Regions from separate parts of the Streptomyces sp. NPDC026206 genome, predicted to be linked through region 1. Evidence: riboswitches for the same ligand, from Rfam matches in the RefSeq annotation. Region 1 holds a riboswitch; the other holds the start of a gene.
What was found. Region 1 has a riboswitch for cobalamin ahead of AB0F13_RS02625 (ribonucleoside-diphosphate reductase subunit alpha). Riboswitches for the same ligand answer to the same signal wherever they lie in the genome.
Positions count from the first base shown of each region.

Region 2: it holds a riboswitch for cobalamin, as region 1 does, so the genes downstream of both, AB0F13_RS18455 (cobalamin biosynthesis protein) here and AB0F13_RS02625 (ribonucleoside-diphosphate reductase subunit alpha) in region 1, are expected to answer to the same signal.

Region 1 is NZ_JBEZYL010000001.1:557,390-561,779, reverse strand. It holds gene mctP (monocarboxylate uptake permease MctP) at 1-898, shown strand, start outside; cobalamin riboswitch at 1,041-1,185, shown strand; gene AB0F13_RS02625 (ribonucleoside-diphosphate reductase subunit alpha) at 1,347-3,737, shown strand; gene AB0F13_RS02620 (ribonucleotide-diphosphate reductase subunit beta) at 3,737-4,390, shown strand, end outside.
Region 2 is NZ_JBEZYL010000012.1:56,288-60,677, reverse strand. It holds gene AB0F13_RS18460 (cobyric acid synthase) at 1-539, opposite strand, end outside; gene AB0F13_RS18455 (cobalamin biosynthesis protein) at 569-1,540, opposite strand; cobalamin riboswitch at 1,673-1,800, opposite strand; gene AB0F13_RS18450 (hypothetical protein) at 1,914-2,165, opposite strand; gene AB0F13_RS18445 (inorganic phosphate transporter) at 2,185-3,435, opposite strand; gene AB0F13_RS18440 (class II aldolase/adducin family protein) at 3,548-4,222, shown strand; gene AB0F13_RS18435 (prolyl oligopeptidase family serine peptidase) at 4,270-4,390, shown strand, end outside.

The DNA of each region.
Region 1 (4,390 bases):
CGGCTCACTCGTTCCCGGCGCACAGGCGCAGTGGTCCTACGCCACACTCGCACTCGGATCGGCGATGGCGCTGTTCCTGTATCCGCACTCGGTGACCGCGGTCCTCTCCAGCAGGAGCCGTAATGTCATCCGCCGCAACACCACCATTCTTCCCCTCTACTCCCTGATGCTGGGCCTGCTGGCCATGCTCGGCTTCATGGCCGTCGCCGCCGGGGTGAAGGTCAAGAACGGTCAGCTGGCGATTCCGCAGCTCTTCGAGGACATGTTCCCCGACTGGTTCACGGGGGTGGCCTTCGCGGCGATCGGCATCGGCGCGCTCGTTCCGGCCGCGATCATGTCGATCGCCGCCGCGAATCTGTTCACCCGCAACATCTACAAGGACTTCATCAAGCCGGACGCCTCGCCCGAACACGAGGCGAAGGTCTCCAAGCTCGCCTCCCTGCTCGTCAAGGTCGGCGCCCTCGTCTTCGTCCTGACCATGGACAAAACGGTCGCCATCAACTTCCAGCTGCTGGGCGGCATCTGGATCCTGCAGACCGTCCCGGCGCTCGTCGGCGGCCTCTTCACCCGCTGGTGCCACCGCTGGGCGCTGCTCGCGGGGTGGGCGGCCGGCATGACGTACGGGACGTGGCGGGCATACGAGACGCCGAGCGCCACCCAGGATCATTTCGGGAATACCAACCTCATTCCCCTCATCGGCGAGAAGGGGTACATCGGCCTCACCGCCTTCCTCCTCAATGTGATCGTCGTCATCGTGGCGACGTTCGTCCTCAGGGCACTGAAGGTGCCGGACGGCGTCGACCGGACCCGGCCGTCGGACTACACCGCCGACGCCGGCGACCCCGGCGTCCGTACGGACCTCCCCCCGGCCACCGTGGGAGCCCCCGGCGGGCACTGACCCGTCCCCCCTCCCGGAGGGCCGTCACATCCCCGCCCAGGGGGCGTGGCGGCCCTCCTCTCTTACCCTGCAGGGCCCGCCCGTTAGCACATTCCGCAACCGCTTCATGACGGGACGACACAACATGTGGGGGCGCGTACGAGGCCCGGCACTAGATGTATGCTCGTGCTCGCTGTCGTCGCAGGGGAATCCGGTGGAAATCCGGAACTGTCCCGCAACGGTGTATGTGTGCGCATATACACAGCGCACCCGAAGTCCGAGGACCTGCCGACAGCGCGTCCACCACCGAGCCTGCCCTGGGCTCGGCTATGGGCGTTGAATTCGTCCGGGCCCCGCGGTTGGGCCGACGGACGCCTACGAGCTGTGCCCTGGTGCAAGTGGCATGCCCGTACGCGACCGTCGCGCGCACCCGCCCGGCCCACCCCAGCCGAGCGAGGGAGAGCCACACGTGACCATCGCGCCCGCAGATCCGGTTTCAGCGAACGCGGAAGCGACCGGCCCCGGGACCGCGCTGCTGCGCACCCTGACCGATCTCACCGCCGATCTGCCCGCCACCGACCCGGGCAAGGTCGCCGCCGCCGCGCTGCGCGGCCGGCACCCCGGTTCGGACGAGGCCGAGCTGCGCTCCCTCGCCACCGAGGCCGCCGCCGGCCTCATCGCCGAGGAGCCCGAGTACTCCAGGCTCGCGGCCCGGCTGCTCACCCGGGCCATCGCCGACGAGGCGGCCGGCCAGGGCGCGACCTCCTTCTCCGCCTCGGTCGCCGTGGGCCACCGCGAGGGCCTGATCGCGGACGGGACCGCCGCCTTCGTGGCCACCCACTCCGAGCGCCTGGACGCCCTCGTGGCGGCCGCCCTCGCCGACGGCGCCGACGACCGCTTCGGCTACTTCGGCCTGCGCACCCTGCACAGCCGCTACCTGCTGCGCCACCCGATCACCCGCAGTGTGATCGAGACCCCGCAGCACTTCCTGCTGCGCGTGGCCTGCGGCCTGGCCGAGGACCACTCCGTGCGGGCCCTGGAGGACGTCGCCGAGCTCTACGGGCTCACCAGCACGCTCTCCTACCTGCCGTCCTCCCCCACGCTCTTCAACTCCGGCACCCGCCACCCGCAGATGTCGTCCTGCTACCTGCTGGACTCGCCGCTGGACGAGCTGGACTCGATCTACGACCGCTACCACCAGGTGGCGCGCCTGTCGAAGCACGCGGGCGGCATCGGCCTGTCGTACTCCCGCATCCGCTCGCGCGGCTCGCTCATCCGCGGCACCAACGGTCACTCCAACGGCATCGTGCCGTTCCTGCGCACCCTCGACGCCTCCGTCGCGGCCGTCAACCAGGGCGGCCGGCGCAAGGGCGCGGCCTGCGTCTACCTGGAGACCTGGCACGCGGACATCGAGGAGTTCCTGGAGCTCCGCGACAACACCGGTGAGGAGGCCCGCCGCACCCACAACCTGAACACCGCGCACTGGATCCCGGACGAGTTCATGCGCCGCGTCGAGGCCGACGCCGACTGGTCGCTGTTCTCCCCGGCCGACACGCCCGAGCTGGTCGACCTCTACGGTGACGAGTTCGACGCCGCCTACCGCAAGGCCGAGGCCGACGGCAAGGCCGTCAAGCAGATCCCGGCGCGGGTCCTGTACTCCCGCATGATGCGTACCCTCGCGCAGACCGGCAACGGCTGGATGACGTTCAAGGACGCCGCCAACCGCACCGCCAACCAGACGGCCGAAAAGGGCAAGGTCGTCCACTCCTCGAACCTCTGCACCGAGATCCTCGAGGTCACCGACGACGGCGAGACCGCGGTCTGCAACCTGGGCTCCGTCAACCTGGCGCAGCACCTGGGCGCCGACGGCCGGATGGACTGGGAGAAGCTCGACCGTACGGTCCGTACGGCCGTCACGTTCCTCGACCGTGTCGTGGACATCAACTTCTACCCGACCGAGCAGGCCGGCAACTCCAACAACCGCTGGCGCCCGGTGGGTCTGGGCCTGATGGGTCTGCAGGACGTCTTCTTCCGCCTGCGCCTGCCCTTCGACTCCCCCGAGGCGAAGGAGCTCTCCACCCGCATCTCCGAGCGGATCATGCTCGCGGCGTACGAGGCCTCGGCCGACCTCGCCGAGCGGCACGGCCCGCACCCGGCCTGGTCCGCGACCCGCACCGCCCGCGGCGTACTGCACCCGGACCACTACCCCAACGCCGTGCCGGGCTGGGCGGACCGCTGGGACGCGCTGCGCGCCCGCATCGCCTCGGTCGGCATGCGCAACTCGCTGCTGCTGGCGATCGCGCCGACGGCGACCATCGCCTCGATCGCGGGCGTGTACGAGTGCATCGAGCCGCAGGTCTCCAACCTCTTCAAGCGCGAGACGCTCAGCGGTGAGTTCCTGCAGGTCAACACCTACCTGGTGGAGGACCTCAAGAAGCTCGGCGTGTGGGACCGCACCACCCGTGACGCGATGACCGACGCCAACGGCTCGATCCAGGACCTGAAGTGGATCCCGCAGGAGGTGCGCGACCTGTACCGCACCGCCTGGGAGATCCCGCAGCGCTTCCTGATCGACATGGCCGCGGCCCGTACGCCGTACCTGGACCAGAGCCAGTCGCTGAACCTCTTCATGGCCTCGCCCACCATCGGCAAGCTCAGCTCGATGTACGCGTACGCCTGGAAGCAGGGCATCAAGACGACGTACTACCTGCGCTCCCGCCCGGCGACCCGGATCGCCCGGTCGGCAGGTGCCGCCGCCACCGTCCCCGCGGCCGCCATCCCCGTCCAGCAGGCCGCGTCCGACGCGGACGCCATCGCCTGCTCCCTTGAGAACCCCGAGTCCTGCGAGGCCTGCCAGTAATGACCACCAACCCGCAGAAGAACCTGCTGGACCCGGGCTTCGAGCTGACGCTGCGTCCGATGCGGTACCCGGACTTCTACGACCGCTACCGCGACGCGATCAAGAACACCTGGACCGTGGAGGAGGTCGACCTCCACTCGGACGTCGCCGACCTCGCCAAGCTCTCCCCGGGCGAGCAGCACATGATCGGCCGCCTGGTCGCGTTCTTCGCGACCGGCGACTCGATCGTGGCCAACAACCTGGTCCTGACGCTGTACAAGCACATCAACTCCCCCGAGGCGCGGCTGTACCTGTCGCGGCAGCTCTTCGAGGAGGCCGTGCACGTCCAGTTCTATCTGACGCTGCTGGACACCTACCTGCCCGACCCGGACGACCGCGCCGCGGCGTTCGACGCGGTGGAGAACATCCCCTCCATCCGCGAGAAGGCCCAGTTCTGCTTCAAGTGGATCAACGAGGTCGAGAAGCTGGACCGGCTGGAGACGAAGGCCGACCGCCGTCGCTTCCTGCTCAACCTGATCTGCTTCGCCGCCTGCATCGAGGGCCTGTTCTTCTACGGGGCCTTCGCCTACGTGTACTGGTTCCGCAGCCGCGGCCTGCTGCACGGCCTGGCGACCGGCACCAACTGGGTCTTCCGCGACGAGACCATGCACATG
Region 2 (4,390 bases), on a different contig from region 1:
GTCGTGCCGAAGAAGGACGCGAAGACCCCGCCCCGGTCGATGTCGCCGACCACGACCACCGGCAGCCGGCCCGCCCGGGCGATGCCCATGTTGACGATGTCGCTGCGGCGCAGGTTGATCTCCGCCGGGCTGCCCGCGCCCTCGCAGATCACCGCGTCGTGCGTACGCCGCAGTTCCTCCAGGCACTGGGTGACCGTGCCGAACAACTGCTCCTGCCGGCCCGCGTGGTAGCCGCGGGCACTGAGCTCGCCCACCGGCCTGCCCATGAGGACGACCTGGCTGCTGCGGTCCCCGCCGGGCTTGAGCAGCACGGGGTTCATGAGCGCGCTCGGCTCGACGCGCGCCGCGGCCGCCTGCATGGCCTGCGCGCGCCCTATCTCCGCGCCCTCGCGCGTGACGTAGGAGTTGAGCGACATGTTCTGCGCCTTGAACGGCGCGACCTTGACGCCCTTGCGGACCAGCCAGCGGCAGATGCCGGCGGTCACGACGCTCTTGCCTGCGTCCGAGGTGGTCCCGGCCACCAGCAGGCCCCCGCCCAGCGGGCGCGTGGGCCCACTCCTGTCGGCTGTCACCGATTCCTCCTCCTTGCGACGCTTGCGAGAGAGAGCCTGCCCACGACGGCGGCCCCCAGGGCCAGCGCCGAGACCCGGCGCGAGAGCCGCACCGCGCGTTCGATGTCCGCCACCTCCACGGGCCGGTTCTCCGCGCCGAGTACGGGGCGGTGTTCGACGCGGCCGGCGTAGGCGAGGGTGCCGCCCAGGCGCACCCCCAGCGCGCCGGCGAACGCGGCCTCGACCGGTCCGGCGTTGGGGCTGGGGTGGCGGGAGGCGTCGCGCCGGGCCACGCGCCAGGCGCCGCGCGGGTCCGGTCCGGCGAGCACGGTGAGGGCGGCGGTGAGCCGGGCGCCGGGCCAGCCTGCGACGTCGTCGAGCCGGGCGGAGGCCCAGCCGAACCGCCGGTGGCGGGGCGACTTGTGACCGACCATGGCGTCCAGGGTGTTGACCGCGCGGAAGCCCACCAGGCCGGGCACCCCCGCCAGGGCCCCCCAGACGAGGGCGCCCACGACGGCGTCGGAGGTGTTCTCGGCGACGGACTCGACGACCGCCCGTGCGATCTGCTGCCCGTCCAGGGCCTGCGGGTCGCGCCCGCACAGGTGCGGCAGCCGCTCCCGGGCGACCTCCAGGTCGCCGGCCGCGAGGGCACCGCCGACGGCCCGCGCCTCACGGCCCAGGGACGTACCGCCCAGCACCGCCCACGTCGCGGCGGCGGTCAGCGCGGTGCCGGCGGCGGGGGAGCGGCGCGCGGTACGGGCCAGCAGCGCGGCGCCGGCCGCTGCGCCGCCCGCGCACAACAGGGCGTGCAGGGTGCCGTAGCCGCGGTGGTCGCGCCACAGGCGCTGTTCGACGGCGTGTGCGGCGCGCCCGAACGCGGCGACGGGGTGACCGCGGCGCGGGTCGCCCAGCACGAGGTCGCAGGCGAAGCCGAGCGCGGCACCGCAGACGAAACCGATGTGATCCTCACGCAGGTGATGCCTGCGCATCGCGCGCACCGGTCAGGCCGCCGTGAGGCCTTGGCGGGGACGGTGCACAGGGGGCAGTGGTCGGCGGCAGCCAGGCATGGTGATGTGTCCTCACTCAGGGTCCGCGCCCTGGCTCGACGTGACCGGCGACCAGAGTCTCCTGGCTCCCGGATCGGCGTCGCCCCGGCCTTCCGGCCCGCGCTGGCGGACCGTGGCCCTCGGTGGGGGACACTCCCCGGTGACAGTGGCGGGACCGCGCCGGATTCGCACCGGCTTCCTCTGCTGTCGCCGTTTGGCTCCGGAAGTCCACCACGGCCCGGGAAGGGCAGTCAACTCACGGTTGACCTGCGGCCTTCCCGGGCCGTGGGGGAGGTATTCGCGGCGTTCGAGGGGCTCAGGAGACGATGAGGTGGATGCCGTACCCGACGGCCGCCGCGCACAGCGCGAAACAGGCGTAGGCGCCGGCGCGCGTGAGCGTGCCCGGGCCGCCGGCCGTGACTGCCCCGTCGGCGGGTCCGTCCGGCTGCACCTGGGGCTTGCGGGACGACGTGCCGACGATGCCGAGGGTGAAGACGCCCACGAGGGCGACGGTCACCACGAGGCTGACGCCGAAGACCTGGCCGAGGGCTTCCCAGTTGATCTGCATGACGGGATTCCTTGGTTCCTTAGCTCGTCGCCGCGGCGGCCGCCGGAGCGGCTGCCCGCTCGGCGGGGGCGGGGGCGGCGGAGAGGGGGCCGGCCGGCGGCGGGGCGACGGCCTGGAGGGCGGCGGTGATGACACCGGCGGGCTCGGCGGGCAGGCCCTGCGGCTGGTTGAGGTCGTTGACGTTGTCGTGCGTGACCGGCTTGCGGCGCGAGGCCGCCCAGATCGCGCCGGACACGGCCAGGCCGAGGACGGCGACCGCGGCCACGCCCCAGTCGCCCTGGTCGGCGAGGAGGGCCGCGCCACCGGCGACCAGGCCCGCGGCGGGCAGGGTCAGGCCCCAGGCGAGGACCATGCGGCCGGCGGTCGACCAGCGCACCACGCCGCCCTTGCGGCCGAGGCCGGCGCCCATGATCGAGCCGGAGCAGACCTGGGTGGTGGAGAGCGCGAAGCCGATGTGCGAGGAGGCGAGGATCACCGTCGCGGCGCCGGTCTGGGCGGCGAAGCCCTGCGCCGGCTTGATGTCGGTGAGGCCCTTGCCGAGCGTCTGGATGATGCGCCAGCCGCCCAGGTACGTACCGAGCGCGATGGCCAGGCCCGCGGAGACGATGACCCACATCGGCGGGTCGGAGTGCGGGGCGACCACGCCGCCGGCGACCAGGGCGAGGGTGATCACGCCCATCGTCTTCTGGGCATCGTTGGTGCCGTGCGCGAGGGAGACCAGGGCGGCCGAGGCGATCTGCCCGGCACGGTAGCCCTTGGCGGTCTCCTGCTCGTCGCGGCCGCGGGTCAGGCGGTAGGTGAGCCGGGTCGCGCACCAGGCGGCGAGGCCGGCCACGACCGGCGCGGCGACCGCCGGGATGAGGACCTTCATGACGACCTTGTCGGCGTTGACCGCGTCGAAGCCGACGGCGACGACGGTCGCACCGATCAGACCACCGAAGAGGGCGTGGGAGGAGCTGGAGGGCAGTCCGGCCAGCCAGGTCAGCAGGTTCCAGACGATCGCGCCGACCAGCCCGGCGAAGATCACTTCCGGCCGGATGCCGGCGGCCTCGTCGATGATGCCGCCCGAGATCGTCTTGGCGACCTCCACGGAGAGGAACGCGCCGACGAGGTTGAGCACCGCCGACATGGCCACCGCGACCTTGGGCTTGAGGGCGCCCGTGGAGATGGTGGTGGCCATGGCGTTGGCCGTGTCGTGGAAGCCGTTCGTAAAGTCGAACACCAAGGCCGTGACGATCACGATCCCGATGAGAAGCGTGATGTTTTCCATTCACCCAGGCAATCAGCTCGATGGTCAGTACGCGGCGACCGTAGGGACCCAGGGTGAACGGAAGGTGAACTGGGACGGGCTGAGCGATGACGCGAACCGGAGGCGGAGACCGATGACGGCATACGAACAGGCTGTGGGCGGGCAGGACGGCATACCGCACATATGGGGCCGGGTCGTGGCCACGGCCCGCCGCACCACCGCCGACGGGCTCGTGGTGGGCACCTCGGGGAACGTCTCCGCACGCGTCGGCGACGTGGTGCTCGTCACTCCCACCGGCGTCCCCTACGACCGGCTCGGACCCGGCGACGCGGTCGGCGTGGACCTTCAGGGCCGTCAGGTCCTCGGCGAGCTGAGCCCCACCAGCGAGCTGCCGATGCACCTCGCCGTCTACCGCTCCACCGACGCCGCCGCCATCGTGCACACCCACGCCGTGCACGCCACCGCCGTCTCCACCCTCGTCACCGAGGTACCGCTGATCCACTACATGGCCGCCGCCCTCGGCGGACCGGTCCGCGTCGCCCCCTACGCCCTCTACGGCACCGAGGAACTGGCCGGCCACATCCTGCGCGCCCTCGACGGCCGCACCGGCTGCCTGCTGCAGAACCACGGCACCCTCACCTACGGCGCCACCCTCGACCAGGCCTACGACCGCACCGCCCAGCTGGAGTGGATGTGCCGGGTCTGGCTCACGGCCGCCGCCCTCCCCGGCCGCACCCCGTCCCTGCTGACCCCCGAGCGGCTCGACGAGGCCGCCGACAAGCTCCGGGGGTACGGACAGCGCGGCTGAGCCCCGCCCGCTGGCCACCACCGCGACCCGCGCCCACACTGGAGGCGATGGTGCTCCGCACAGCGGCGGCCGTGGCCGCCACCACACTGATCGGTGCCGGAGCGGCCGCGGTGGCGGCCGGGCGGTACGCCGGTGACGCCGCCCTCAAGGCGGACCCCGGCCGGCCGC